Regions from separate parts of the Hyphomicrobium denitrificans ATCC 51888 genome, predicted to be linked through region 3. Evidence: predicted binding sites of a transcription regulator. Region 3 holds the regulator's gene; each other region holds the start of a gene.

Region 1 (10,179 bases), 1.0 Mb from region 3:
GATAGACGAAGCGGACTTTGCCGGTGTCGATGTATTTCTTTTTGAAGTTCTCGAAAACGTCGGTCTCGAAGTGCGCGCAGTGCGGGCAGGTCATCGACGCATACTCGACGACGGTGACTTTGGCGTCCGCCGGCCCGAGCGTGAGGTCAGCCAGATCCGACGGCTTCATCAGCTCGTCGACCGAGACTTCCGACGGGCCCTGTTTGCGCTGAGCATACGAAGGTCCGGACGCGGCGATCGAGAAACCGCTGACGGCGACGGTTGCCGCCATGCCAAGCCATGCTGCACGGCGCGACACGGAACGCCCCGAAAGAAGGTCATTGAATGCGCTCAAGGTCGTGACTCCTCTTCGGATTATGTCGCGCAGGACCGCACGTCCGGCGCTGGCACGTTTATCGCGCTCGAATAAGCCGAAAGCGCGCTGAATAGCAACTGAACGCTTATTTAATGACGTTGCGGCGGCTCAGCGCGGTTGCGCGGCGGCCTTGACATTGTTCGCGAGAGACGCGAGCGCCCCGCTCAGGCCTTCTGTGATCGGCGACGTTGCGCCCTGATCCGGGACGGCTGGCGCATAGCGAACCGGCTCGGTCTTGGCCGGTGTTTCCGCCTTTGGCGTCTGAACGATGCGCAGCTGCGCGATTGCGCGGTAGCCGAAGTAGCGGTTGATCCGGTCGATGATTTCCTGCGTCCGGTACGAAACCTCGAGCGCAAACGCCGGGTTGGAGGCCAGGATGAGCGTCGCCCCGGTCGTCGGCGCGTCATCGTCGGACGCAACCCGCCCCTTGGCGCCGCGCGGCCACTTGATGGCGTCGGGACGTGTCAGCCGCGCAAGATCGGCTCCGACGATCGTTTCCCACGACGTCATGATTTCGGCAGTGTGAAATCCGTATTTTTCGAATGCCGCCGCTACAACTTTCGGCACATATGCCCCGACTGAGCGGGCGAAATAGCCCTTGGACGCGCGCTTGTCGGCCGGCAGCGGCCGCGCAACGGCTGTGGGTTGTTTGCCGTTCATGGCAATCCGACGCTCGAGTTGGCTTGTGGTGTCGTACAGGACAACTACCATTGTCGACGCGATTCGAGAGTCCGGCGCAACCAGAGATCGGGAGACGCATGGGCGCTCCTCAGAAAACTCAGAAGCAGTTGCCTCTCCGGCCGGCAGGTCCGGACACCGTGGCGGCGTTGCTCCGTTGGTATGAGGCCGAGCGCCGCGATCTCCCGTGGCGCTACGGTCCGCGCAAGAAAGCCGATCCCTATCGCGTCTGGCTGTCGGAGATCATGCTCCAGCAGACGACGGTGAAGGCCGTCATTCCGTATTTCCAGAAGTTCGTCGCGCGCTGGCCGAACGTCGCCGCGCTCGCCGCCGCTCAGCTTGAGGAAGTCCTGCAGCAGTGGGCAGGCCTCGGCTATTATTCCCGCGCGCGCAATCTCAAAGCCTGCGCCGACGCGGTCGTCCGCGACTTTGACGGCGTATTTCCGCGCACCGAAGTCGAACTGCGTGAGCTACCGGGCATCGGTCCCTACACGGCAGCGGCGATTGCGGCGATTGCCTTCGGCGAGAAGGCGACGCCGGTCGATGGTAATATTGAACGTGTCGTCTCGCGATTGTTTGCGGTCCAGCAGCCGCTTCCTGCGGCCAAGACGGAAATCCGCAATCTCGCCGCCACGCTGACGCCAGCCCGGCGGGCCGGAGACTTCGCGCAGGCGATGATGGATTTGGGCGCCGAAATCTGCACGCCGAAAAATCCCTCCTGCCTCGTGTGTCCCGTACAGCCCGATTGCGCCGCGAGCGCGCGCGGCATTGCGGAGACCCTGCCGATCAAAGCCCAGAAGCTGGCACGTCCGTCGCGCTTCGGCATCGCGTTTCTGGTTCAGCGCGAAGATGGCGCCGTGCTCCTCCGCCAGCGGCCTGAAGCGGGATTGCTCGGCGGCATGCTGGAAGTTCCATCGACCCATTGGGGTGATGCGTCACCCTCGAAGCGCGAAGCTCTGCGCTCAGCGCCCGTGACGACATCGTGGATGGCGGTGCCGGGACCGGTCGTGCACGTGTTCACGCATTTCCGGCTCGAACTCGTCGTCTATCGCGCGATCGTGCCGGTCGATGCGAGCTTCACGCTATGGGCCGAGCAGGATCGCTGCCGCTGGGTTCATCGTCGCGATCTGCACGCGCAGGCGCTCCCGAGCGTGATGAAAAAAGTCATCGCGCACGGGATGAACGCCGAGTGAGATCGCTTATTTGCCCATCGATGCCGAGCTTGAACCGCTGAGCCCGAGCTGCCGCTTGGCTTCGCCGCGCAGCACGTCGATCGGCCTCAGTTTCCCTTCCGCCTCGAAGTGCCAGTACGTCCAGCCGTTGCACGCGGCCTTGCCCTGCACCATCGCGCCGAGGCGATGGATCGACGCTTGCTGACCGGCGCACGCGAGCGTTCCGTCGGCGCGAACTTCAGCGCGCACTTCACGACGCGGTCCGAACAGTTTCTGTCCGGGTTCGAGAATGCCAAGCTCGAGAATTTGCCCGAACGGAATGCGCGGCTCGCTGCGCTTCGACGGGATCGCTTCGATTGCGTCGAGATCGAGCGGCCGGACTTTCGCGATGCGCTCATCGGCGGCGCGCGCATAGTCGGTATCGCGCTCGATGCCGATGAACTTGCGACCAAGGCGCTTCGCAACCGCGCCCGTCGTGCCCGTTCCGAAGAAGGGATCGAGAACGGTGTCGCCCGGCTTCGTCGACGCGATCATAATGCGATGCAGAAGCGCTTCCGGTTTCTGCGTCGGATGCGCCTTGCGTCCGCCGTCGTCTTTCAGCCGCTCCGGCCCCGAGCAGATCGGGAACAGCCAGTCGGAGCGCATCTGCAGGTCGTCGTTCGACGCCTTGAGGCTTTCATAATTGAACGTCACGCGCGATTTGCGATCGCGACCTGCCCAGATCATCGTCTCATGCGCGTTGGTGAAACGCTTGCCGCGGAAGTTCGGCATCGGGTTCACTTTGCGCCAGATGACGTCGTTCTGAATCCAGAAGCCGAGATCCTGAATCGCGACACCGAGGCGGAAGATGTTGTGATAGGAACCGATGACCCAGATCGCGCCGTCGGGCTTCAGCACGCGCCGGCATTCTTTCAGCCACGCGCGGCAGAATGAATCGTATTCGGCGAAGTCCTGGAACTTGTCCCAGGCATCGTCGACGCCGTCGACTTTTGTGTTGTTGGGCCGGAGGAGGTCGCCCGCGAGCTGCAGATTGTAAGGCGGGTCGGCAAAAACGAGATCGACACTTGCCGTGGCGATCTTCTTCAGTTCGTTGATGCAATCACCAACGAGAATCCGTCCGCTCTCAGAGCGGCCCTTGACGCGACGCGACACCATACACACTACCCGTAACGCTACGATCACTGAGGCGTCGCCGCGAGATATCCACAGGCGTGCCGACGATCTTTGTACATGATCGGCGGCGTCTGGGAATACGCATCAAGGTGCGAAGATATTTATATTTTCGATTCCACCTGCAACCCGAATCCGAGCTGCGCGCGCCGTCGCGAAGCCTTTTCGTCGACGAGGCCCAACGCCAATTGCACTGGCCGGAACGACCGCCGGTGCAGCGCCGAGACGCCAAGTTTTGCAATGGCTGCTTGGTGTTCCGGCGTTCCGTAACCTTTATGCCGCTCGAAGCCATAGCCCGGATACGCGCGCGCAAAATCCATCATCAAACGGTCGCGCGTGACCTTGGCGACGATCGATGCCGCCGCGATGGAGAGACATTTTGAATCACCCTTGACGATCGCGCGGACGGACATCGGGATGCGCGGAGTCTTGTCGCCATCGACGAGGACGAGCTTGGGCGTTTCACCGAGTTGGCTGACGGCCTCAGCCATCGCCCACAGCGTCGCGCCGAGAATATTCTCGCGATCGATGCGATCGACATCCGCGATGCCGACCCCGACGATCGCGACCTTCATGATGCGCCGGTAAAGGAACGCGCGCGAATCTTCGTCGAGCGTTTTGCTGTCGTCGATGTTCGCCGGGATCTTGTCGGGATCGAGGATGACCGCCGCCGCCACGACCGGCCCGGCCCACGGTCCGCGTCCGGCCTCGTCGACGCCCGCGATCGGACGCGATCCGAGCTGGTGCTCGGCGGCTTCGAGTTCGAACGTCGGCTTGATGCGCGAATCAGCAATCTTCATGCGCGAGAGTGATCATCGCGCAAGCACCCGTCAAAGCAGCTTCAGTTGTTTTCCCCTGTCTCCGGGCGCCTCGAACAGATCCGTTCGCATCGCGCCGCGTTCGCCGCCAAGCCCGAGCCGCTGCTTCGCGAGCCTGAAGCGCAATGCGATCTGCGTCGCATAGGGGCCCTTGCCGCGCTGGCGCATCCCGAACTCGGCCGTGTAATCGCGCCCGCCGTGCATGGATTGTAGAAGCGAGATCACCCGGCTCGCGCGCCCTGGAAATTCCTCCGCGAGCCATTCGCGAAACAGCGTCTTGATCTCCAGCGGCAGCCGCAGAAGCACGTAACCGGCGTCCCGTGCGCCTGCCTCGCGTGCAGCCTCCAGGATCGGCTCGATCTCGTGATCGGTCAGTCCGGGAATGATTGGCGCAACCATCACGGTGACTGGAATTCCAGCTTGCGACAGCTGCCGCACGGTTTCGAGACGCCGGGACGGGGTTGCAGCGCGCGGCTCCATTGCCCGTGCGACGTGCCGGTCGAGCGTGGTGATCGAGACGGCGACTTTCGCAAGGCCCTTCGCCGCCATCGGCTGCAAAATATCGATGTCGCGCGCGACGAGCGCCGACTTGGTGATGATGCCGACCGGGTGGTTCGTCCGCGCCATGACTTCGAGGATCGACCGCGTGATCCTTCGCTGCCGCTCGATCGGCTGATAGGGATCGGTATTCCCGCCAAGCGCGATCGTTGACGGCCGGTAGCCGGGCTTGGCGAACTCGCGCTCCAAAAGCGTGGCGGCTTCTGACTTCGCGTAGAGCTTCGTTTCAAAGTCGAGTCCCGCCGAGTGCCCGAGATAGCAATGGCTCGGCCGCGCATAGCAATAAATGCAGCCATGCTCGCAGCCGCGGTACGGATTGATCGAGGCTTCAAACGAAATGTCGGGGCTGTCGTTGCGCGAGATGATCGATTTCGCGGTGTCCTCGAACACCTCCGTCTTGAACGCATCGAGTTCGGCCAGGCTCTCCCAGCCGTCGTCGAACGCCTCGTGCACGTCTTTCTCGAAACGCCCGCTGGAGTTCGAGCGCGCACCCCGGCCGCGCCGGCGCTCCACATCGACGACGTGAAAGTGGCGGTCGTTCGGTTGTTCGGGTTCGCGAGAAGAAGCCACGGCAGCCTTTCATTTGCGATGCCCTCTTGTAGCAAAGAGGCGAGAACAAATAAAGAACAAAATTCTTCCGGAATCTTCGCGCTAGGCGGCATGCGGCGAGGACTGCGCTTGTCGCTGAGGCGACCGCGTGCCAGTAAACACGCATGATCACGGTTATCGTCGCCGCGCATAATTCGGAGCACACGCTCGGGGCCGCGCTAACCGCCCTCGTGCCGGCGGCGATCGACGGTATCGTCCGCCAGGTGATCGTCGTCGATGGCGGCTCAACGGATCAAACCGCGAAAATCGCAGACCTTGCAGGTGCCGATTTCATCTCGAACGCGCCAGGACGCGGTCGGCAGTTCGCGCAAGGCGCGGCTCGGGCACGCTTTCCGTGGCTATTGTTTTTGAGCGCCGACACGGTTCTCGCTGAAGGTTGGGAGCGTAGCGCCACCGCCTTCATGCGCAGCGTCGATCTCGGCGAGCGCTCGCCCGCCGCCGCCGCATTCGCTTTTCGCATCGACGACAACGGATTTAGGCCGCGCCTATTGGAACGTCTGTTCCAAATGCGGTGCAAACTCTCGCCGATGCCTTACGCCGATCAGGGCTTGCTCATTTCGCGTCAGTTGTTCGATGCCGTCGGCGGTTATCAAGACTTGCCGGTGCTCGAAGACGTCGATCTGGCGCGCCGCCTCGGCCGCCGCCGCTTGGCGATGCTCGACGCGCACGCCATAGCATCCTCCGAACTCTACCGGCGCGACGGCTATCTATCGCGCTCGCTGCGCAATCAGATCTGTCACGCGCTCTTTGGCTTGGGGCTTCCGATCAAAGTGATCGCGCGGCTCTATCGCGCCGACGCGGCGTCCTAACCTGCCTTCCGGTGCTCTTCGAGCCTCGGCATGATCTCGACGAAATTGCAGGGCTGATGCCGCGCGTCGAACTGAAACTTCAAGATGCCGTCCCACGCATCGCGGCACGCGCCGGGCGATCCCGGCAGGCAGAAGATATACGTTCCGTGTGCGACGCCCGCGCAAGCGCGGGACTGAACGGTCGACGTGCCGACTTTCTGATACGACAGCATGTGAAACAGGATCGAAAAGCCTTCGATGTCCTTTTCGAACAGCGGCTTCACGGCTTCCGGCGTCACGTCGCGGCCTGTGAAGCCGGTGCCGCCGGTCGTGATGACGCAATCGATCTGCGGGTCGTCGATCCACCCTTTGACCGCGGCAGCGATGGCGTTCGCGTCGTCTCTGACCAGCTTGCGATCGGCGACGACGTGGCCCGCTTCGCTGATGAGCTTCGCCAGCAGATCGCCTGATTTGTCTTCGCTTGCCGAGCGCGTGTCCGACATCGTCAGAACGGCGATCCTGACCGGAATGAAAGTACGATTTGGGTCGATGCCGGCCATTGCAAAAGTCCTCGCGTCACGGACGAACAGAGGCACGGACTTTGGCCGTATGGCTGATCTTCGTCCAGCGGCGAAAGCGCCGCGTCGACCTAAAAGTTCGCAGCCATGCGTGATGGGATGGTCTCTTCGACGGTGCTCACCGGCACGCAGATATCCGAGCGCAAATCCTGGTCGGCATAGTTGTTCGGATTGTCCATATAGATCGAGACGACCGGGCGATTTTGATCAAAGCAAAGTCCCGGCAACGGCCGGAACCGCGTGTAAACGTTTTCGACGGTCGATCGCATCTGGTCGTAGCTTCCCGTGAGGCGGCGGCAGGCGTAGGGGCCGGCGGGAAGCGTCGTGATCCCGAACTCGGGCAGTGACCTCTCTTCGATGCCGGATCGGATTTCAACGCAGGCGTCGTATCGGCAGTTCTTGGAACCGACGTCGAGCGGATTATCGTGCGCCATGCCGTAACCCCGCCCGATCGACTCGTAGAGTCCGCTGTCGTCGAGCTGTCGGAACAGACGCTCCCAGACTTTTGGTATGACATCGCTGTAGCGTCCTGTCGCGCTGACGTAGATCAAGCGCGTCGGACGCAGATAGAGCAGGATCGAGTGCGGATTGTACATTGCGGCGCCGGCCACTCGGAGGCCGCCCTACTGAAAGACGTGAATTGGTCCGTATGCACCATAACGCGCGTCCGGTTTTCCCCCGGCTTAAGTGAATGTCTAAAATTTTATCGAATTTTGAGATGCGGGCCGCTTCACTGCGAAGAACCGGAAGCACGGTGAAAGAAGCATCAAATTAAAAGAACATGCTTCGGACGTTCAAAGCTTGGATCGGATCTGCAACAGATCCAGCCATGCCAGGTTTTTTGCGGCGGGAGTCCGCAACAGGTAGGCGGGATGCAGCGTCGCGAGTGCCTGGATCTTGCGGTCGCCGACCGTCAACTCCCGCCACTTTCCCCGCAGCCGCATGATGCCTTCGGCAACTCCGAAAAGCTCCTTTGCGGCGGACCCGCCGACGGCCACGACGATTTTCGGAGCGACAAGCTCTATCTGGCGCTCGAGAAACGGGCGGCAGGCGAGGGCTTCCTGCGGCGTCGGCGTGCGATTGCCCGGCGGCCGCCAGTAGACGATGTTGGTGATGTGCACGTCGGATTCGCTGAGCCCGATGGCGGCGAGCATCTTGTCCAGCAGCCGCCCCGCGCGGCCGACGAACGGCTTGCCTTCCAGATCCTCGTCGCGACCCGGCGCTTCGCCGACGATCATGAGGTCGGCGGCCGGCGCACCGCGATAGAAGCAGAGCTTCGTAGCGGTCGCCTTGAGGCCGCAGCCGTCGAAACCCTTGAGCGCGGCTTCGAGCGCTTCGAGCGATTGCGCCTCGCGTGCGATTCGCCGGGCGCCGGTCTCGGCTTCGCTGGCGCCGAGCGGTGTCGCAGCCCTCGGGCGCGTTACGTCCGCTGTCGGATTCTGTGACACGGGACGTCGCGAGGGCGCGCTCTCCGGTGGCACCCGCGCTGGCGCATCGTCCGGCCGCGGCCAGGCGAACGCCGCGCCGGGGGGCGTCGGACCGCGTGCCAGCCAGTCGCAGCTCGTTTCATCCACAGCGGCATCGGCCCCCATGGCTTGAAACCAATCGAGCAGCGCAAGCATTTCCTCTCGGGAAGCCAGTTTGGTCATCGGGGTCAGGATAAAGGTATTGTTCGCCGGATGCACGCGGCGGCGCGCCGCTGGCGGCAGGATCTTCGCTCAACTTGACGCCTCCAGACGGGCGACCTAATCGAAATCGATGGTTTTTCAGAAAACGGATACAAAATGACGATGACCGCGGAGGAAACGGGTTTGCCCCCGCGCGAGGCAATGGAATTCGACGTCGTGATCGTTGGCGCCGGGCCAGCCGGTCTCGCGGCCGCCATTCGCCTCAAGCAGAAAGCGGCAGCCGCTGGCGCGGAAATTTCCGTCGTCGTCGTTGAAAAGGGGTCCGAGGTCGGAGCCCATATCCTGTCGGGCGCCGTCATCGACCCGATCGGCCTGAACCGCTTGATCCCGGATTGGAAAGAACGCGGAGCGCCCGTCGAAACGCCAGTCACCGAAGACGTGTTTCTCGTGCTCGGACCGGAGGGCGACGTTCGCCTCCCGGGCTGGCCGATGCCGCCGTTGATGAAGAACCACGGCAACTACATTGTGAGCTTGGGCTCACTCTGCAAATGGCTCGGTGAGCAGGCGGCGGAGCTGGGCGTCGAAATCTATCCGGGCTTTGCCGCCGCGGAAGTTCTCTATGATGACAATGGCGCTGTCGTCGGCATCGCGACCGGCGACATGGGCGTCGGCCGCGACGGTCAGCCGAACGACGCGTTCGTTCGCGGTATGGAACTGCGCGCCAAGTACACGCTGGTCGCGGAAGGCGCGCGCGGCTCCCTGTCGAAGGGACTGATCCGCCGCTTCGATCTCGCCAAAGGACACGAACCGCAAAAGTACGGTATCGGCCTGAAAGAGTTGTGGCAGGTTGCGCCGGAAAAGCATCGCCCCGGATATGTTCAGCACTCGTTCGGATGGCCGCTGAACAACAGAACCGGCGGCGGCTCGTTCCTCTATCACTACGGCGACAACCTGGTCTCGGTCGGCTTCGTCGTTCATCTGAATTACGACAACCCGTATCTCTCGCCTTACGAAGAATTCCAGCGCTTCAAGACGCATCCCGCCATTCGCGACGTCTTCGAAGGCGGCAAGCGCATCGGCTACGGCGCCCGCGCCATCACCGAAGGCGGGTGGCAGTCGATGCCCGATCTCGTTTTCCCGGGCGGCGCGCTTCTGGGATGTGCGGCCGGAATGGTGAACCTGCCGCGCATCAAGGGCAGTCATAACGCTATGCTGTCCGGCATCGCTGCGGCCGCCGCCGCGTTCGATGCGATTGCAGCCGGCCGCCAGCACGACACGCTGGCCGCCTATGAAGCCGATGTCCGTAGTGGCGACATCGCGCGCGATCTGAAGCGCGTGCGGAACATGAAACCCTATTGGTCGAAATTTGGCACCGTTCTCGGCGTCATGCTCGGCGGCATCGACCTATGGCTCAACACGCTGATTTCGGGCGTCGGCCTCGGCTATACGCTGAAGCATGGAAAGAATGACGCTGCCTCCACCGGCAAAGCGGCGGATTTCAAGCCGATCAACTATCCGAAACCTGACGGCAAGCTGACGTTCGATCGGCTAACGAATGTCTCGTTTTCGGGCACCAATCACGAGGAAGACCAGCCAGTTCATTTGAAGCTGCTCGACCCGAAGATTCCGATTGCCGTGAATTTGCCGCTCTACGCCGAGCCTGCGCAGCGCTATTGCCCGGCTGCGGTGTATGAAATCGTCCGCGACGATAAGGGCGATCCAAGATTTCAGATCAACGCCCAGAACTGCGTCCACTGTAAAACATGTGACATCAAAGACCCGAGCCAGAATATCAACTGGGTTTGCCCGGAAGGCGGCGGCGGTC
Region 2 (10,179 bases), 300 kb from region 3:
TCTCGGTTCCGGAAAGTTAAATGCACCGTATACAAACGATGTGCGACCGTTAAATATTTTTGATCGCATTCTCGCATATGACGTCTTGACGACACCGCATTTGAGGCACAGATTTAAGTGGTGACGGTGCTGCTGTCGCCAATGATCGCAAAGGCATCTCGGCCGATGGGGTCGATGAGCAGCGTTCGTGATGGCGAGTTGTTCGGCGCATGTGGTTTGTAAAGTCCCGTGCGCCGGATGAAAAAGGCGGTAAGCGTGACACGGCGAAACAATCGAGGAGGGAGATGACTCCACCGGATCATTCAACGGGACCTCGAGGATTGACGTTCACGAGGTCAGCAGCTTGACGGGCGCTCTCGAGACTTTGGCCGCGCTCATGACGGCTGTCACGTTCACAATTTGGATCTATCGCACGAGGGCGGCAGCCGTAAAGGTGAGCCAGAGCCTCGCTTCAAAAGCCCGGTTTTAGTCTGGGCACACCATCGAAGGTAAAAACGAACCCCGCGCGCATCCGAGGATGCGGCGGGGTTTAATTTTTGGCGATGCCGGTTGAATTGGCCGAAGTGAGATGCACGAAGCGCGCGTCTGAGCGCGGTGACTTTGCAAAATCGTCTCGCGCGTCGACACACGAGCGACCGGAAACGTCACCGCGCCGGCTGATATTCGCTGACAGTCCAGAGATTGCCCTCTGGATCTTCGAGATCAAATCCCATGACCCCGTCGGGAAACGCTGGCGACGTGCTGCGCCTTAGCGGCCTGAGGATGCGTGCGCCTGCATCGACAGCTTGTCGATAGTGCGCTTCGACGGCGTGCGAATTCGCAACAAGGCAGATGCAGGTTTTGCCGGCCTTTGCCCAAGGTCCGGTGCGCGGCGTCCTCGAAACGAAAATCATTCCATTGCCCCACGCGAGTTCTGCGAACTCGGGCTCTCCACTCGGTCCGTTGTAGGACGCCTTGGTTTCGAAGCCGAGCGTGGAGATCAGCCAATCGACGCCAGACTGCAGATTGTCGTAATAGACGCCGGGTATCAGAGACGGGCCGATGGCTGGAGCATTCATCATCGTCTCCTGCAAAACAGGTCAGGCCGGGCCGCCGGCTCGATGAAGCGCAGTCCCTTTAGCGCAAGACCGAATCTCAATCCTTGTGATTGGTGATGGCAACGAACGTGTCGTCGTTCTGGCAGCGGCGCTCGTGCATCAGGAAGTCATAGTAGCCGCAGCGTCCGTTGCCGGGATACTCGCGGCAGGCGCGCGGGCGCCCATGATAAATCGTGCAACGGCGCTCTTTCGTGTCGAAGAACTGGCAGATGCGGCCGTAATGCTTGTCGCCCTTGCGGCGCATCAAATATTTGTGCCCGTGGCCTTCGCGCGTATAGCGCTTCTTCGCCGTGTTGAACGTCACCTTGAAATATTTCGCGAGGCGTTCGACGTCGCGCTTGTTGAGCGCGATGACCGGATACGAGCAGCAATATCCCGGGCATTTCAGACAATTATAGTAAGCCATCTGCGGCTTTGGTGCTCCGGTCGTGCGCGGCGGCCGCGCGTGAAAAACAAACCATCGCCTTAGACCATGGCATCCGCCAGTCAAGCGCCACCAGGGCGACCGCCGCCACTCGGTTCGGATTTTCCCTTGCGCTGTTGCAGCTGCCTCTCTATATTAGAACATAAAGAGAACATGATCGGCATGGAAAGCGTGGACAACGGCAAATGATCTGAGGAAGCCCGACGCCCTAGCCTCTAATGTCGGTTGGAGATTCTGCGGTGCTGCCGCCGATACAACTAAGATGCCGCCGCGTTCATTTCAGATCAGTCCGAGATGAACCGGCCGATGACGCAATCCGCGTCTGAAGTTCAAACATGTTTCAAGGAGACTGCGAATGGCAGGTTCGGTCAATAAGGTCATTCTCGTCGGCAACGTCGGCAAGGACCCCGAAATTCGCCGCACGCAGGACGGGCGGCCGATCGCCAATCTCAGTCTGGCGACCAGCGAGACCTGGCGCGATAAGCAGACCGGCGAGCGCAAGGAGCGGACCGAGTGGCATCGTGTCGTCATTTTCAGCGAGCCGCTGTGCAAGGTCGTCGAGCAATATGTGAAGAAGGGCGCGAAGCTCTACATCGAAGGCGCGCTTCAGACGCGCAAGTGGACCGACCAGTCCGGCGCTGAGAAGTATTCAACCGAGGTCGTGCTGCAAGGCTTCAGCGGTACGTTGACGATGCTCGATGGAGCGTCCGGCGGCCGTGGCGCGTCGGTCGGCATGCAGGAAAGCGGACCCGATTACGGGAACGATGGCGGCTTTGGCTCAAGCGAGCCGCGCCGGGTGTCATCGAAATCCGGCGGCGGCGGTGGTGGCTCCAAAGGCGGCTTCGACAAAGCCCTCGACGACGAAATCCCATTTTAGTTTGCGCTTGGCGACTCGCGTTCCGCGAGCCGGCCGCCAAGCGCAATTCGCCAAGCGCGTGTCCCATCGTCATCCTCGAGCGCGCGAGCTTGCGAGCTCGTTCGGGGATCCAGTGCAATAAGTGCCGAAGGCCCAATAGACCGTCTTCGACGAGTCTTGTGCGGGATTCCCGGCCTTCGACGCAGCTTCGCCGCGCTCGGCCGAGAATGACGAAGACGTGCTAATGCAGCGTCACCGATGTGGGCTTGAAGGTCTCCTCCGACTGCCCCTCGATGAACAGGTGGCGCACTTCCGGAAATCGCGATTTGATCGCAGCCTGCAAACGCCCCGTCGCGTCTTCCACCGTTCGCGCGCTGATGCCGTCCTGAAAATCGACGCTTGCCGTGACCAGCACGTCGTTCGGGCCGAGATGCATCGTGCGAAGATCGTTGATCTTGCGAATGGGCTTTCCGGTGCCGATCTCGCCGGTCACGATCTCGCGAATGCCAGCTTGCACCACGCGTGACGCCGCCTCGCCGACGATCAGCGATTTGATCTCGATCGACATGAACGCCGCGACGCCCGCAAGCAGCAGACCGATCAGGATCGACGCGACGCCATCGGCTTTGTCGAAACCGCCGAGATGTGCGACGAGCGTGCCGAGGAGAGCGATCGTCAGGCCGAGCATCGCCGCCATGTCTTCAAGCACGATGGCGAACAGACTTGGGTCCTTCGATCGGCGCAGGGCTTCGACGAATCCGTTCCTCGCTTCCGGCCGCGCATTGAATTCGCGCACCGCCTTGAAGAGCGAAAAACCCTCGAGGATCATCGCCACGGCGAGGACGGCGTAAAGGACTTCCACGTTCTGCAGCGGGTGCGGATCGAGGATTTTCAGCACGCCTTCGTAGATGGCCACGCCCGCGCCGAGCGAGAACAGAACCATCGCGACGATGAAGCTCCAGAAGTAGATTTCCTTGCCGTAGCCGAACGGGTGCTGCTCGTCCGCCGGGAGCTTGGCGCGCGCAATGCCGAACAGGAGCAATCCCTGATTGGCCGTATCGACGAGCGAGTGAATGGCTTCCGAAAGCATCGCGGACGACAACGTCCAGGCCGCCGCGACGAACTTCGCGACCGCGATCCCGAAGTTGCACCCCAGTGCAATCAGAACGACTGATCTCGACCCGCCCGACGCCACGCTCACCCTCCGTACTTTTGGGCGGCCATGCGTAGCCGAAACGGCCGGGAGGCGTCTACTGCCAAAGCTTGGCTGACTTAACGCCCCGGTGTCGACCGATGCCGTCGTGGCGCACTATCAAAAACGGCGACACAAATGGCGGCGCACCTGGACCCGGCCGCCGGCTTTGCCGAAGTCCTGCCCTCGTCACGTCATGGCCGCGGAGGCGGCCATCCACGCGACGAGAGGCGGTCGCGAGCACTCAAGACATGACGGACACGAACGCCTTCGGAGACCGCCAAGCGCCTGCGCAGGCTAATCACTTCGACTTCAAAAACTCGACGATATGCTTGCGTGTCGCGGCGTCGGTGATGCCGTTGAAGGGCTTCATGTTGTTGCTCTGCACGACGGAGTCGGGGCTCGCGATGAACTTGTCGAGCGTTGCCTCGTCCCAGGTGAGGTTCGCCTGCTTCATCGATTGCGAATAGGCGTAGCCTTCGACCGCGCCGGATTTTCGCCCGACGATCTTGTGCAGGTTTGGTCCGAGCCGGTTATCGCCTTCCTTCCACGAGTGACAGGTACGGCAATTGTTATTGAACAGCTGTTCTCCGGAAGTTTGGTCGGCGGCGAACGCAGCTTGCGAGAACACCGCTGAAAGAACCAGCGCGGCCGCAATCAAAACCATATGCATTTGGCGTTTCCTTCATCGACTGCATCCGCCGCACGGTTGCGGTAATGCTGGATGGAAGAAAAACGCAAAAAACCCCGGTGCCGTTCCGCACCGGGGTAAACATGCAGACCACAACGATAATTCGCGCGTATGCGCGTCAGTTCTTCGGAGCTTCGGGCGGAGTTTGAGCTGGCTGCGCGGCCTCCTTCGCCTTGGCGAGCGCGTCCTGAGCCTCTTGCTTAGCCTTCTCGAGTGCTGGGCCGGCCTTTTCCTTCGCCGACTCGTAGGCTTCCTTCGCGGTCTCTTTTGCTTTCTCGTAAGCGGGGCCGGACTTGTCGCGAATTTCTTCGCCCTTTTCGGCGGCGCGCTGCAGCCAGCCCTTCGGCGGATTGGCGCGCTTATACGCCGGAGCGGCGGTCAGTGCTTCCTTCGTCGCTGTCGGCAGCGAGATGACGATGCCTTTCTCCGCCGCTTCGATGTTGAGCGACGGCAGGCTGACCGCAACCTTTTTCTCGCCGACGCCGAGGAGACCACCGACACCGACGATCGCGCCGATGATTTTGTTGTCGCCGTCGACGATGAGATCTTCGATGTCGCCGATCACCTTGCCATCGCCGTTATGGACGTTGACGCCGATGAGACGGTCCTTCGCGAGATATTCCGTCGACTTTTGCTCGGTGAGGAAGACGTCGTCGGCAAGCGCCGGGAGCGTTCCGGCGGAGAGCGTGAGGAAGGCGAGAGCGAAGAGTTTTGGGCTCATTGAGAGTTCCTTTTTAAGTCACGCGCGGGGCTCCCCGGCGCCGCGCCGCCGGTTCAATCAGGACCCACGAAAATCCCGAATCTGCACGATTGAGCAAATAGTCTCGGACTGTGTCCGGATGAAGTCACGGAAACGCCGCGCCGCGTGCAAGGCGGGACTAGTAACATATTGAATATACGTACGAATTTTTCCAGCGGGATTTCGCGTCACGTCGCCGCGCTGATAGCTTTCCGGCGCGCTTTCCGATATGGTATTCAGCACCATCCCGCGCCAGCCGAACGTCCGCGCTGCAGCCGCGATCTGCCTCCAAGAAAGTTGAGACTTTGACCGACAATAGCGACGACGAAAGACCGGCTGGCCGCGAGCCGAGCGACATCCGCCCCGTCTCCATTTCAGACGAGATGAAGAAGTCGTACCTCGACTACGCGATGAGCGTCATCATCTCGCGCGCGTTGCCCGATGTCCGCGACGGTCTGAAGCCCGTGCACCGCCGCATCCTGTTCGCGATGAACGAACTCGGGCTCGATTGGAATAAGAAGTACGTCAAGTCGGCGCGCATCGTCGGCGAGGTGATGGGCAAATATCACCCGCACGGCAACCTCGCGATCTACGACGCGCTCGTGCGTCTCGCGCAGGATTTCTCGATGCGCGTGCCGCTCGTCGATGGGCAGGGCAACTTCGGTTCGATCGACGGTGACCCGCCGGCGGCTGAGCGCTACACGGAATCGCGTCTCGCCAAAGTCGCGAGCTTCCTGCTCGACGATCTCGACAACGATACGGTCGATTATCGCGACAACTACGACGGCACCATTCAGGAGCCGTCCGTTCTGCCCGCCAAATTTCCGAACCTGCTCGTCAACGGTGCGGGCGGCATCGCGGTCGGCATGGCGACGAACATTCCGCCGCACAACCTCGGCGAGGTCATCGACGCCTGCATCGCCGACCTCGACAATCCCGAGATCGGTATCGACGAGCTTTCGCAGATCATTCAGGGCCCGGATTTCCCGACGGCCGGTCTCATTCTCGGCCGCGGCGGCATTCTCTCAGCCTATCACAAGGGCCGCGGCTCGATCATCATGCGTGCCCGCGTGACCGTCGAGCATATCCGCAAGGATCGCGAAGCCCTCGTCGTCTCCGAAATTCCCTATCAGGTGAACAAGCGCACGCTGATCGAAAAAATCGCCGATCTCGTGCGCGACAAGAAGATCGAAGGCATCTCCGATCTTTGGGATGAATCGAACCGCGAAGGCATTCGCATCGTCATCGAGCTGAAGCGTGATGCGGTCGCCGATGTCGTTCTGAATAACCTCTACAAGTATTCCGACCTGCAGACGACGTTCGGCGCCAACATGCTGGCGATCAACGGCGGCCGTCCGGAAAGCCTGACGCTGAAGGATTTCATCTCGGCGTTCACGAGCTTCCGCCAGGACGTCGTTACGCGCCGCATCAAGCACCTGCTGAACAAGGCGCGCGATCGCGCTCACGTGTTGGTCGGCTTGGCGATCGCCGTCGCCAACATCGACGAGGTGATCAAGCTCATCCGCTTTTCCGCGTCGCCCGCCGAAGCCAAAGAGCAGCTGATGGCGCGCGACTGGCCGGCGAAAGATATGGTGCCGCTGATCGAGCTGATCGCCGATCCGCGCCACAAGGTGTCGGCGACCGGCACGTACCGGCTTTCGGAAGAGCAGGCGAAGGCTATCCTCGAACTGCGACTTGCCCGCCTCACGGCTCTCGGCCGCGACGAGATCGCTGACGAGTTGAACAAGATCGCCAATGAAATCCGCGAATATCTTGCAATCCTTGCGTCGCGCGCGCGTGTCGTCGATATCGTCAAGGGCGAGCTGCAGACGATCAAGGATGAGTTCGCGACGCCGCGCAAAACCGAAATCGTCGACATCGAAGGCGAGGTCGAAGACGAGGATCTTATCCAGCGCGAGGATTGCGTCGTCACCGTCAGCCATAAGGGCTACATCAAGCGCGTGCCGCTCGCGACGTATCGCGCGCAGCGTCGTGGCGGCAAGGGCCGCTCCGGCATGTCGACGCGCGACGAGGATTTCGTCACGCAGCTGTTCGTGACGTCGACACATACGCCGGTGCTGTTCTTCTCGTCGCGCGGCATGTGCTATCGCATGAAAGTCTGGCGCTTGCCGCCGGCTTCGCCGCAATCGCCCGGCAAGGCGCTCGTCAACCTGCTGCCGCTCGCGCAGGACGAGGTCATCACGTCGATCCTGCCGCTGCCGGAGGATTCCTCGACGTGGAGCGAGCTTGAGCTGATCTTCGCGACACGTTCCGGCAACGTCCGGCGCAACGCGCTCGCCGACTTCGAGAGCATCAATCGCAACGGCAAGATCGCGATGAAGCTCGATGAAGGCGACAGCATTGTGCAGGTCGCGATCGCCAAGCCCGATCAGGACGTGCTTTTGACCAGCGGTAACGGCCAGTGCGTCCGCTTCCTCATCAGCGATGAAATCCGCCTGTTCAAGGGGCGCGACTCGACCGGCGTTCGCGGCATCAGGCTCGGCGACGGCGACGAAGTCATCTCGATGGCCATCCTCGATCACTTCGAGGCGTCAGCAGAGGAACGCGCCGCCTACCTGAAGCAGGCGAGCGCTCTGCGTCGCTCGGAAGAAACCGAAGACGCCGAACCCGTCGCGGAGGCCGACGCCGAGGAAGTCAGCGCCGAGGCCGTGACGCTCAGTCCCGAACGCTTCGCCGTGATGCAGGCGGGCGAGCAATTCGTGCTGACCGTTTCGAGCAAGGGCTTCGGCAAACGATCGTCGTCGTTCGAGTTCCGCACGTCGGGTCGCGGCGGCAAGGGCATCGTCGCGATGGTCGTCAACGATCGCAACGGCCGTTTGCTCGCGTCCTTCCCGATCGACGAGAAGGATCAGATCATGCTCGTCACCGACGGCGGCCAGCTGATCCGTTGTCCCGTGGACGGCGTCCGGATCGCGGGCCGCAACACCCAGGGCGTGCGCATCTTCAAGACGGAAGCCGAGGAGAAGGTCGTCTCCGTCGAGCGTATCACCGAGGATGAGACGGACGAGGGCAGCGAAGGCGTCAGCCCATAAGCAGGGGCTTGCCTGCGCCGTGCAGCCGGATGATCGCTTCGCTGAGCGGGCACTTCGCAACGAGTGCCCGCCAGTTGCGGATCGAGACTTGAAACCGGCCGCGGCGCTCGATGATCCCGTCGCTGACGAGCGACGACAGAATGCGTGATACGGTATCGGGATTGAGCGCGAGATAATCGGCGATGTTGTAGCGCGTCAGCGGGAGATCGAACGAGATCGCGCCGCCCGCCTGCATGCCGATATGCGCCCCGATCTCGACGAGAACCGCCGCGATCCGCTCCTCCGAATTCAATCCCGACATCGCTGCGATGTGCAGCTGGGCGCGTGCGTTCTGAACCTGCGGAAGTAGGAAGAGCGCTTTGCGAAGCTGCGGGTGCTGCTCCGCTTCTTCTGCAAGCGCCGTCATGGTCAGCTTCCAGAATTCCGAAGGCCGCTGCGTCGTCAGCGTCAGCTCGGGCAGCGGCGCCTGCAGCTCGGGGATCAGAACGTCGCCCTCATAAAGAAGCGACGTAACGGCGTGGATGTCGGTTTGCGCCGTGGTCTCGATGCAGACGACGCCACGGGCGACGATATAGACGAAGCCCGATCCGAGCGCGCTGACGGCATAACGATTGCCGAGCCGCACGAGCTGCGCACGCTTTTGGAGAGGCGCGAGGATGTTCGCACGGTCGCCTGACAGCATGCGGTCGATGATTTTCGCTGCGGTTTCATAAGACGACATAGTGTAGGGCTCGCAGCGATCGACCTCGTTAGACGTTTCTTATCGACCGGTCGCCTCCGCATGATTTTGATTGAAATCAACAAAATTCGTGGCGTGAGCGTCACACGCGAAATTATCGCGTCCATCGTCTGATCTCCGTCAGAAGTCGGCGCGGCAGCATCGTAGGCACGTTGCTGCGCTGCATCGATAACGTTTCTCAGACCGGCGAGTTGCTCGCGATTCGCGGTGGGGACTGAGAAGCAAATGGGGGTTAGGAAAATGCAGAAAGAAGCAATCGGCGTGCTTCTTGCGCTTGGGTTATCGATGATCGCTGCGCCAGCAAACGCTGGCAATTATAGCGGAGACACGCTGGTGCGCGTACAAGGCACCGTCGTCGTTCCGGACTCGAGCGCGAAGGTCAATATCGATCCGAACGCCAGTGCCGACGTCAGCACGGAAGTTCTTCCGACTCTGACGGTGACGCACTTCTTCACCAAGAACATCGCGGCGGAGTTGTTCTGCTGCTTCGCGCGTTTCGAAGCGGAAGGTAAGGGATCGCTGCACGGCACGGATCTCGGAAGCTTCTGGACCTTCCCCCGATCGTAACGCTGCAATATCATTTCGATCCGGTCGGCGGCTTCAAGCCGTACGTCGGCGCGGGCGTGCAATACATCCACTATTTCGACGGCGGCAAAAGCGATCTCGGCGGCGCCAAAATCAAGCTCGATGACTCATGGGGCTTCGCGCTGCAGGCGGGCGTCGACGTGGAACTCGGCCAGGGCTGGTACTTCAACGCCGACATCAAAAAGGTCTGGCTCGATACCGACGTTTCCTGGAAGGGCACGGACGTCAAGGCGAACGTGACGGTCGACCCGCTCATCGTCTCCGTCGGCCTCGGCTATCGTTTCAATCTCTCTGACATTTTCGGATCGCGTTCCGAGTATGCGCCACTGAAATAGAACGCGCGCGACACGCGAGTCTTTTGCGAGAGGCCCGGCGACATCCGGGCCTCTTTTTTGTTTGCACGATCGGGAGAGTAGAACGCGTTTAGGATCATGAAATGATTGAATTTTATCGGATAGGCAAATTCCTCGCCAGCCTTAACGCGCCTTTCAGGCTTCTCTGGCAGAACACCCCGGTCGAGTAGTGGGGCCGTCCCGATGAGTATTGCGTCTTTCGCGATTTTGCCGAAGCCGATGTGGGAGGTCGCGTGGGTGTACCTGCGTGCCGGCATTCCCGAGCTTTGGAACCGTTCGGCGCGCCTCGCCTGGATCATCATGGCGGCCTGCGCGGTGCTGCTCGCGATCCTGTCGGTCGCGATGGGCTTTCATTACGCGCCCTATCTGCTCACTGCCCAGTTCGTCATTCTGCTCGCGATCGCCGCGGCGTTGACAGGCGCCGGCTGGCTTCGTCCGGCGCTGATCATG
Region 3 (10,179 bases):
CAAGCACGCGGATCACGACGTCATCGACCAATCCAAGAATGAGTGAATGATCGGAAAGCTCGATGAACCCGGGAGAACTCTCATCATTTTCCGGCGGCAGCTCGAGTGTCGTCTTGTACTTCAACTTCGCCAGCGCCTGCAGCACAAGCTCGTAGGCGTCATCCGCGCTTCGCGGCAAGACGAGGCTTTTGAGATCGGGATAGCCTGCACGCTGGATCGTCGCGAAACGCTCGCCCGGATACTCGACGGAATTTGCGTCCGGCGCGCGCTCGTCCTTCGCTTCCGTGAAATCCGGCGGCTCGACGAGATCCGTCGACACGTCGTCGATCTGCGGCCAGCGCAGGCTCAAAGCCCAGGTTCCGGCCGGGATCGCGAGCAACCCCAGCGCCACCACCGAGCCGCACAGCACCCGGGCCGCGCCCTGCCGTCCGGTGAACCAGATGTCGAGACCCGCGATGGTCGCCATCACGAGCGCCAGCATCGCGCCGGCAATGACGGTGATCGCGATGGTCATCGCAACCGACGTCGGCAACAGATGCAGGCGGTGCAGAACGGCCGTCACGACCGCCGCGATGGCGACAAAGACCGCGAGCCGGCTCGTCCACTTCGCCAGAAACGACGGCGGCTGGCCGCCAGCGTAATAGATACGTGACGACCGCCGGCGATCCCGCAGCCGTCGCGGTGCGCGCTGAACCCCTATGCCGTCGTTCGTCGCCATGCCCGGCGTCATCTCGCTTTGCCGCTTCCCGAAACGCCAGCCCGGTCTATGCGCCACGACTGGCGCGTTTTTAAGATATCCAAGCTCCAGCGGCGCCGAGGCCGCCTCGCCTCATGGATAGAGGCGTGTCTTGTGCCAGGAATCGTGCGGCGCGTCGCGGCGAAAAACGATCCTGTCGTGCAGCCGGAATGGCCGCGCCGCCCAGAACTCGATCTCACTCGGAACAACGCGAAAGCCGGACCAGTAGGCCGGCCGCGGAATCACGCCGTCGGCGAACTTTTGCTCGTAATGCTGGATCTTGGCCTCGAACACGTCGCGCGAAGACAGCGGCCGCGATTGCTGTGAAGCCCAGGCGCCGATGCGGCTCAACACCGGACGCGTCGCGTAATAGGCGTCGGCCTCTTCATGCGATGCGAGCGAAACCGCTCCGCGGATGCGGACCTGCCGCTCGAGCGACTTCCAGTGAAACAGCAGCGCCGCCTTCGGTGTGGCGAGCAGTTCCTGCCCCTTCGCACTCTCGAAGTTCGTATAGAAGACGAAGCCGCGCTCGGCGCTCGACGCGTCGTCCACGCCCTTCAGAAGAAGCGTTCGCACGTTCGGCAATCCCGACTGATCGACGGTCGCGACCGACATCGCATTCGGATCGTTGACCTCGGATTTCTCAGCCTCAGCCATCCAGGCATGAAACAGCGCGAACGGATCCTCCGCCGCGCTGAAATCCGGTGTGCTGCTGCCTGCGGGGACTTTGGTCGCTTCACTCATGTTGCATGCTCAATGTTTGCTTTTCGGCACTGGACGTCTTGCTTTGAGTCTTCGCGACCCAGCTCTTCAGCACCCTTTAACCATAGCAGGGCAAAATTGCCTTATCGCCTTGTATGGCCGTTCGAATGTTTTCGTCGCGTAGAAAGTAGCGTCATGTCGGATAATGCGTCTCTTTTCCCCTTTGCCGCAGTCGGCCTGACGGCGTTCGCGCTCGTCACCACGCTGTTTTTCGTTCCCGAACTCGCGCACGCCCGAGACGCGACCGCTGCCGCCGACTGTCTCTGCCTCAAAGGCACCGATAGCGATCTGAAGCCCGCCGCCATCGAACGTCCCAGCCTGAACGAAAGCGATGAGATCGCGGCGCTCGAAAGCGTGCAACTGGCGCTGACCGAGATCGCAGACGGCTCGAGCTACGTCTGGCACCGCAATCACGGCCGCCTATCCGGCATCGTTCAGCCGGTCTCCTCATTCAAGGCCGTCAACGGATCCGTGTGCCGCTACGCCGTCGTGGTGCTGAGCAGCCTCGACGTCACGAAGCGCACCGAGATCGTGGCCTGCCGCCTTCCGACCGGCATCTGGCAAGTCGAAAGCTAATTTCCCCGTCTACTCATTTTACCGATCCCACAAAACGAGAAAAGGCGGCCGCATTGGCCGCCTTTTTTCCGAGTGATCCGGGCGACGCTGGAATTCGAGCATCGCGGCTCGACTGCCTCTCACCGGGCGGCTGTATCTCACCGGCGGCTGCCGGAAAAATGGCTTCCGGGCATGAAATGAGAGCGCCCGTTGCCGACGACGGCATTGGCGATCACGGTGCCGATGACGGTCACGATGACCCCGACTACGATTTGTGAAAAAACGCCTCGCATGAGCCGATGACTATCCCGCTTGAACGGCGAAAATGTGGGGTGCCCCGGCGCTGAGAACTGCCGGAAAAGCTCAATCCGTCGATTTTCCACACCGCTGAAGGCTCCGGGCGACACGGAAAGCTCTCGCGTCTTGACCGGCGCGCGAAATCCAACGGATGAATTGAGGACCTTGCACTGCGTCGAAACGTTGGTTTCGATCCGGCCGCGGCGCGAAGGCCGTATTTTATCGATGTTGGAGATCTGATGGCTCACTACGCGATCAGCTTTGAAATCCGCGATTCGCGTCACAGCCCCCACATTCGGGCGAAACTGGAGAGCATGGGCGCGGCGCGGCTGCTGGAGTCCTTGTGGGTTCTGACGTCGCCGAGGTCAGCGCCGCAAATCCGCGACGAACTGCAGAAGATGATCGATCTCGACGATGCCCTTGCCGTGATCGAGCTGAAAGCCGGTTCCTATTGGTCGTGCCTCAGGGCGAAACACGCCGGCGTCATGTGGCTGAAGCGGTGCATCGCGTACTGACGGCGACCGCAAGAACTATCGTCCGTTTCGGGCGTTAAACGCAAAACGAGCTTTGGGACCCGCGCGATCATGGACGACATCGAGAAGCATGCGCGGCAGTACCTCAAAGCCCTGTACGGCATCGGCGAGACGTCCGACACGGTGCTTCCGGCGCAGAACCTGCCCGCGATACTCGCATTCGCCCGGCAGGAAGGCTGGATCGTCGAAAGCCCGGAAGGCGGCCACGGCCTCACTCCGCTCGGCGTGAAAGAAATCAGCAAATAACGCGCGGTGATCCGACGGCGCGTTGGCGCGCGCAGGGTAGTGTCTCAGTTTGAATTTTTCCGCGGTTGACTGCGGCGTCTCAATGCACAGCTCCCGTGCTATGCTTAGCGCTATGGATCAGCGCACCCTAAGAGATTATATTCGATGGCGAGGTCCGGAGCTGGCCCGCTCCGGGCATTTCCGGAACTGGTTTGAGGTTGCCTGCCAGCTTCGCTACGAGGGGCCTATTGCACCCACAGCGCGATGAACCCGTACCGGCGGGAAACGCTGGATCGGCTGTGCAATGACGCCCGTTCTGATGCTATGCCTTCCGCCAAGCATAGGGGTTCTTTCGATGGCAATCGCTTCACACCCGCGCGTGATCCTCAAACTTGATCTTTCTCGCACCCTTGCAACTGCCAAAGATCTGCGAAAGTTGGAACGAAAACGAATGGACGGCGCAAAATCGCGGTGGGAGCGCATGACTTTAAACCGACGGGGTATACTCCGTCGCCACAATGAAAAGATGGCTCGCCTCGATGTTGCAATCGAGGCAATGGACGCCGTTTTGAAGGATCTTTAATGCCCAAAGGACCGAAGGGCGAGAAGCGCCCTGCTGACGTTATCGGGAACGCTATCAAGATCGCCCGTATTGCCACGGGGGAAGAGGAAGAGATGTTGACCGAAGATGGAAAGGACAAGGCTGCCGTCAGCCTGGGAAAGCGCGGCGGCAAGGCTCGCGCTGAAGCCCTGAGCGACAAGCGTCGTAAGGATATCGCGCGGAAGGCGGCGGCTACCCGATGGATGAAGAAGTGAATTAGGCAGCTTTGCCGCTCTTCGGTTTTTTTGCTTTTGTGGCTTTCGGCGGCTTAGGTGGCGCCAAGCGTTTTTTCACTTCATCAATCGGCTCGGCTATTTCGATCTTCATCGGATCTGTGCCGCCAGCGGCGTCGATGGTGCTGCGGACATGCCGCGCAACGTCTAAGTTGCGTTGAATGGCGGTCGTTTCGTCCTTGATGCCTTCCCGGGCAATAACGTCAGCCGCGAGGTTCATTTGAAATTCGTGCATCGAAAGTTCGAGAGCCCCAAAATAATTGAAAGGGTTGGCTCCGTCTGGAATTCCCTTCGCTTCACGAACCGCTGCGGCTGATGTGGCGCGATAGATTCCCTGATAGCGCGCGTCATGAAAAAACGGCTGATGCGTGTTTGCGACGCCAGCCTTCTTTGCAACAGAACTGACCTTCTTGAATGCGACGGTCGCCTTTTCCCGGCCCTCCAAACGCTTCTCGTCCTTTGTCCGAGCGTCCTCGATCTCCATCCGCCGTGTCTGAACTGCGAAATATGCTTGTGCTGCAGCTATCTCCGGCTTGGCCGGATCGCCGTTCATCGCGATAAGGTAGGCAGCCGGACGACTTAGGAAATAGTCCTTACCAGATCGCTCAGCCCCGCCACCGATGAGAAGCATAGTGTCGGTTTCGACAAAATGCTTGTCGGCATCCTCATGAATAGCTCCGAACGCTTCTTTCGCCCGGCCAAGAGTTTTTTCAAAGTTACGCCAGCTCTGATAACCCATGATTGGCATAATTTCCCTTGCCAACCAATAAGGTACGCCTTTGGGCGATATGCGTTTTGCCTGCTCGAGGCGCTCCATGGTCGCCTGATAAGCAGGCTGCATTGTCAAATCATTCGACATCAACTATCCCTCTCTCAATCGATTCTTACATCATTTTACATCAATGGATATGGAACTCAAGGGAACCGATGGTGATGGCTGATCGACAAACGATAGAAGCTAGATTGAGACAGAAAGAGAGGGAAATTCAGATACTTGAGTTTAGACTGCGTGAAGCAAATGGATATGCCAGAGCACTCCGCGAACTCCTTGGTCTTGGTCCTTACGGTGAAAAAAGCATGGTTGATCAAGCTCGCGATATCATTTCTGAGCGAGGACACCCCGTTCACATCGTCGAACTGCTTAAGGCCATGGGTCGGGAGGTATCCAGGGAAAACAGGGTATCATTGACGAGTGCATTGTCAGCCTACGTCCGAAAAGGCGAGATTTTCCGAAAATTTGGCCCGAACGAGTTCGGACTACGCGATCACAAACCCAATAAATCAAGAAAGCTGTCCTTAAGCACCAAACCGCGTGCTGAGCCACCGGACGACTTCGGCCAAATGGCAATACCGCCGCCAAAAACCGATGAAACCTCAGGAGGAGATGCTTGACGCCAAGCATAAAAGTTCATGTATTATTTGGGCATGAACAATCTGCCCATAGCTAAGCGCGTCCAAATCCTCTCGATGCTTTGCGAAGGCAGCTCTATGCGGTCGGCATCCCGCGTCTGCGATGTGTCGATCAACACGGTAGCAAAGCTGCTCGATGAGGCTGGCCGCGCCGCTTTAGCCTTCCACGACGAAAACGTGCGCGGCCTTCAATCCTAGCGCGTCCAGTGCAATGAAATCTGGAGCTTCGTCTACGCCAAGAACAAGAACGTCGTAGACGCCAAGACCCCTCCCAAGGGCGGCGACGTGTGGACGTGGACCGCCATCGACGCCGACAGCAAATTCATTTGCAGCTGGACCGTTGGCCAGCGAGACGCCTATTCGGCGTATGCGTTCATGGACGATCTGAAAACCGTCTCGCCAATCGCGTACAACTGACGACGGACGGGCTTCGGCATTAACTCGTGGCCGTCGAAAAGGCGTTCGGAAATACGGACATCGACTTTGCGCAGCTTGTGAAACTCTACGGCGACGTTCCGAAAGGTCGTAGCGTAGAAGCGAACGAGCGCAAGTACAGCCCGCCTGAGTGCATCGGTGCGAAGAAAACGCCGATCGTCGGTGAACCCGACGCAAAACACATTTCGACGTCCTACGTCGAACGCCAGAACCTTACGATGCGCATGAGCATGAAGCGGTTCGCCCGCCTGTCGAATGCGTTCTCAAAGAAGCTGGCCAGCCAACCGCAATGCGCTGTCACTGTACTTCTTTTTTTACAACTGGTGCCGCATCCACAAGACGCTTCGCGTCTCGCCTGCCATGTCGGCGGGACTCACCACTAAGCTGCTGTCGTTCGAAGATCTGATTGAACGCATGGACGCCGTTGCTCCGAAGCCGGGTCGCCCGACGACCTACAAGAAGCGCCAGCCTCAGATTTCAAACTGAGACACTGCCGCGCGCGGCTTAACGCTTGCGGAACGAGACGAGAACGTGTAGCGTACATACACGATTTGTACTTGGCATCTGGCATTTGAAGCACGTCGATCGGCAGCGTTCGCGCCGCACGTGCCTTCAGCCGAACGACAGCCAAAGGGGGCTTGAGACCTACGCTATGCTGACGGAAAAACAGAAAGACCTGCTGATGTTCATTCACGAACGCATGCAGGAGCGCGGCGTGCCGCCGTCCTTCGATGAGATGAAGGACGCTCTCGATCTCCGTTCCAAATCCGGCATTCACCGGCTGATTACGGCGCTTGTGGAGCGCGGCTTCATTCGCCGCCTGCCGCATCGGGCCCGCGCGATCGAAGTAATCAAGCTTCCGGAAAACCAGATCGCCGCCGCGACTTCCGCGACGCCTGCCGCGCCACGAGGGTTCCAGCCGAGTGTTATTACGGGAACCGGCCCAAAACAAAATGTGACGCCACCGCCATCGCACGTCATCGACGCGCGGACGGTTTCCGTTCCGGTCATGGGCCGCATCGCCGCCGGCACGCCGATCAGCGCCATTCAGAACCATACGCACGACATTGCCGTGTCGCCTGACATCCTGACCAACGGCGAGCACTTCGCGCTTGAGGTCAAAGGCGATTCGATGATCGAGGCCGGCATTCACGACGGCGATACAGTCATCGTGCGCCGCTGTAATACGGCCGAGAACGGCGACATCATCGTGGCCCTCGTCGAAGGCGAGGAAGCGACGCTGAAGCGGCTTCGCAAGAAGGGCTCGACGATCGCACTCGAGGCCGCCAATCCGGAATTCAAGACGCGCATCTTCGGTCCCGATCAGGTCGATATTCAAGGACGGCTCGTCGGCTTGCTGCGGCGCTACTGAGCGTCCTGGCCGTCATCCATACCCGCGAGTTCGCCGGGGTCGTCGTCATGCAACGCTCGGGGTTCCGGCGGAGCGTTGTCCGCGCCGGACGTCGATGGGTCGCCGCGTTTGGCCGCGACGGTTCCTGCCGCATCGAGGATACGCGGCTTCGGTAACGTTGCAGGCGGATCGGCAGCGCCCGCAGCATTCGAAGACCGACGCTTCGGAAGAACACTCCACGGCCGTTCGCCGCGATGCGCCGCGACCGTCTCCAATCGAACACGCGGCTCGGGGCTCGCCTCGTCGCGCGCGAGATAAAGCGCGTAGGCGCCGTTGCGCCAGCGATCGAACACGTCGATCACGGTTCCCGGGACAGCGCAGTCGGCCGGCTTCGGGTCGTCCAGGATGAGGATATCGGCGTTGAGGCAATCGTCGGCGACAGCTGCCGGGTGCCGCGCAACGGCGACGGTCGCGCCCTTGACGTGCGCGATGCATCCGACCGCGTCGCAACTGAACGCGCCCCCAGCCTGAGCGTCGCGCGCCGATCGTCCGTCTCCGTCGTATTCGAGCCAGCGTTCGAGGTCGTACTTCGCCCCGTGCGCGGGCAGCGACGAAAGCTTGCCCGACGCGTCGCGCACAGCGACCAGCATCCCCTTCTGCGCGACGAGCACGTCCGGCCGCGGCATCCACGGCGTCGCGACGAGCCCGAGCAGCGCAAGGCCCGCGCCGACAAGCCGGATGCGCGTCCGCCAGAGCGTCAGCCACAGACCGCCGATGAGCATCAAGGCAAACGCGATGGTGGGAATCTCCGGCAGGTGTCCCACCGCGCCCGGAAGAGCACCCACCATGTTCGCGCACCACGCCATGCCCTCGATGCCCCAAGCCATCGGCTTCAGCGCGATCCACTCCAGCCCGAACGGCATCAGAATCATGGCGCCGAGCGCCGCCGGCATCACGATGATGTTGCAGATCGGAATGGCGATCATGTTCGCCAGCACCGCGTACTGCTGACTTTGATGAAAGTTGTAGGCGGCGAACGGCGCAACGGCGACGCTGGCGATCAGCGTGGATGCGATGATCTCGCCAAAGAATTTCACGACGCGCGCGACCGGATGCGGCCGTGAGTTCGTTCCGAGGAAACGCGTCAGCAGTTCATGCGCCGCGACGAGCGCCGTCACGGCCGCGAACGACATCTGGAAGCCCGCGTCGAGGAGGCTTTCGGGAAAGACGATAAGAATCAAGAATGCGGCGAGCGCGATGTTTCTGAGCGCCATCGCCGGACGATCGATCAGCACCGCGCCGAAGATGATGAGGATCATCAACGCCGAGCGGACCGTCGCGAATGCGCCCCCCGAGATGGCGAGATAGCCCAGCGCGCCGAGAATTCCGATCGCGGCGGCAATCTTTTTGATCGGCAGCCGTAAAGCAAAAAACGGAATCGCGGCGAGGAGCAGTCGAACGGAATAGAAGAGCGCGCCCGCCATGATCACCATGTGCAGGCCCGAGATCGACAGGATGTGAAACAACCCGGAATTCTTGAAGGCGTTGTTGGTCTCGGCGCTGATGCCGCCGCGCTCGCCGGTGATCAGCGCCAACGCGATCTCACCCGTTTCGCCGGGAAGCACGGCGCGAATGCGCGTGGCGATCAGTTGGCGGAGCGTTTCGATGCCACGCCGGTACTGCGCCGTCAGCGTACCGCCGTCGGCATGCGCCTCGATCGCGGGCGGCGCGAAGGCATAGCCGACCGCTCCAACCTGATCGAACCAGGCCGTGCGCGCGTAATCGAAACCTCCCGGTAGCGCAGGCTTCGCGGGCGGCGACAGGTTTGCTTTCAAGCGTACGCGGTCACCCGGCTTGGCCTTCGACTGAGACGACATCGTCCGAACACGGACGACCGCGGGCGTCGCTTCCGGCGCGAGGCCGGCAATCGATGCCGATGCGACGGTCAACCGCTGGCCGCGCGGATATTTGACCTCGACGAGCGTCACGGTGCCGATGATCTCGGCATTGCGCAGCGTCTTCGTCAGCACCGGCGCGCGAACCGTTTCGACGCGAAGCTTGGTGACGGCGAACCCGAGTCCCGCGAGAAGGAGTCCCGCCAGGATGGCCGACGGCAGCGAACCGCGTGTCGATGCCAGCCGCAAAATGATCGCCAGAACCAACGGCACGAACGCGACGATGAGTTGCGGCTCGACGGGCAGCGCGAAGTAGGCCGCGATGCCGGCGCCGAAGCAAACCGGCGACCAGAGAAAGAATTGCTCACGCTCCCTCTCGAGCGCAAGCGCAAGGCTTCGCGTCCCGTGCGAGGGCGCGGCAATCAGCGCAGCATCGAGGTCGCGCGCGTTGACGGACATTTCCGGGACCGAATGCGAATGGTGGGAGGTTCCCCGCCCCCTTAACTTGTCTTGGTCGCCATGCTACGAGCGGAGCTTCATTCCCTCAAGGCCGATAAGCGAAAAGGTCCGATGACTGAGACCGCGACTTCCAGTGCGCCCGTCGTTCGATTTGCGCCCTCCCCTACCGGATATCTTCACATCGGCGGCGCGCGCACGGCGCTGTTCAACTGGCTCTACGCGCGGGGCCGTAACGGCAAATTCTTGCTGCGCATCGAGGACACGGACCGCGAGCGCAATAACGAGCAGGCAATTGCCGCCATTCTCGACGGCCTGGCTTGGCTCGGTCTCTCCTGGGACGGGGAGGCCGTCTCGCAGTTCGCCCGTGCCGACCGGCATCGCGACGTCGCAGCCGAGTTGCTGAAGCGCGGCGCGGCCTATCACTGCTACGCCTCTCCCGCCGAGATCGATGCGGCGCGCGAAAAGGCGAAGGCGGAAGGACGCCCGCTGATCTTTCTGTCACCGTGGCGCGACCGCGATCCGAAAGATGCGCCGAAGGACGTCAAGCCGGTGGTGCGTCTCAAGGCGCCGCGCGAGGGCGAGACTGTCGTCGAAGATCACGTGCAGGGGCATGTCGTGTTTCCGAACAAGGATCTCGACGATCTCATCATCCTGCGGTCGGACGGCAACCCGACGTACAATCTCGCC

The links. The regulator LexA, encoded in region 3, represses DNA repair genes until DNA is damaged. The targets are predictions, from matches to a motif close to TGTTCNNNNTGTGTTCNG.
Region 1: a site for LexA is predicted at 5,363-5,380, ahead of HDEN_RS14220 (PA0069 family radical SAM protein). Genes of this name have one in related genera too.
Region 2: a site for LexA is predicted at 1,658-1,675, ahead of HDEN_RS10770 (single-stranded DNA-binding protein). Genes of this name have one in related genera too.

Annotation. Positions count from the first base shown of each region.
Region 1 covers NC_014313.1:2,963,218-2,973,396, reverse strand. Annotated here, with positions in the region: gene HDEN_RS14245 (DsbA family protein) at 1-334, opposite strand, end outside; gene HDEN_RS14240 (DUF721 domain-containing protein) at 464-1,015, opposite strand; gene mutY (A/G-specific adenine glycosylase) at 1,114-2,226, shown strand; gene HDEN_RS14230 (site-specific DNA-methyltransferase) at 2,233-3,360, opposite strand; gene HDEN_RS14225 (ribonuclease HII) at 3,480-4,175, opposite strand; gene HDEN_RS14220 (PA0069 family radical SAM protein) at 4,206-5,321, opposite strand; gene HDEN_RS14215 (glycosyltransferase) at 5,465-6,169, shown strand; gene moaB (molybdenum cofactor biosynthesis protein B) at 6,166-6,708, opposite strand; gene HDEN_RS14205 (AraC family transcriptional regulator) at 6,798-7,337, opposite strand; gene HDEN_RS14200 (uracil-DNA glycosylase) at 7,521-8,348, opposite strand; gene HDEN_RS14195 (electron transfer flavoprotein-ubiquinone oxidoreductase) at 8,511-10,179, shown strand, end outside.
Region 2 covers NC_014313.1:2,232,975-2,243,153, reverse strand. Annotated here, with positions in the region: gene HDEN_RS10780 (VOC family protein) at 645-1,058, opposite strand; gene HDEN_RS10775 (YkgJ family cysteine cluster protein) at 1,135-1,503, opposite strand; gene HDEN_RS10770 (single-stranded DNA-binding protein) at 1,877-2,398, shown strand; gene HDEN_RS10765 (cation diffusion facilitator family transporter) at 2,619-3,572, opposite strand; gene HDEN_RS10760 (c-type cytochrome) at 3,871-4,242, opposite strand; gene HDEN_RS10755 (PRC-barrel domain-containing protein) at 4,379-4,981, opposite strand; gene gyrA (DNA gyrase subunit A) at 5,305-8,052, shown strand; gene HDEN_RS10745 (Crp/Fnr family transcriptional regulator) at 8,042-8,773, opposite strand; partial or broken gene HDEN_RS18635 (OmpW/AlkL family protein) at 9,017-9,711, shown strand; gene HDEN_RS10735 (phosphatase PAP2 family protein) at 9,913-10,179, shown strand, end outside.
Region 3 covers NC_014313.1:1,929,122-1,939,300, forward strand. Annotated here, with positions in the region: partial or broken gene HDEN_RS18465 (DUF1499 domain-containing protein) at 1-730, opposite strand, end outside; gene pdxH (pyridoxamine 5'-phosphate oxidase) at 830-1,480, opposite strand; gene HDEN_RS09310 (hypothetical protein) at 1,634-2,074, shown strand; gene HDEN_RS18165 (hypothetical protein) at 2,212-2,460, opposite strand; gene HDEN_RS09320 (hypothetical protein) at 2,590-2,865, shown strand; gene HDEN_RS09325 (hypothetical protein) at 2,935-3,129, shown strand; gene HDEN_RS18360 (hypothetical protein) at 3,464-3,691, shown strand; gene HDEN_RS09335 (hypothetical protein) at 3,691-3,924, shown strand; gene HDEN_RS17765 (BRO family protein) at 3,926-4,801, opposite strand; gene HDEN_RS18170 (hypothetical protein) at 4,870-5,334, shown strand; partial or broken gene HDEN_RS18590 (IS1 family transposase) at 5,368-6,273, shown strand; gene lexA (transcriptional repressor LexA) at 6,440-7,159, shown strand; gene HDEN_RS09355 (ComEC/Rec2 family competence protein) at 7,153-9,492, opposite strand; gene gltX (glutamate--tRNA ligase) at 9,604-10,179, shown strand, end outside.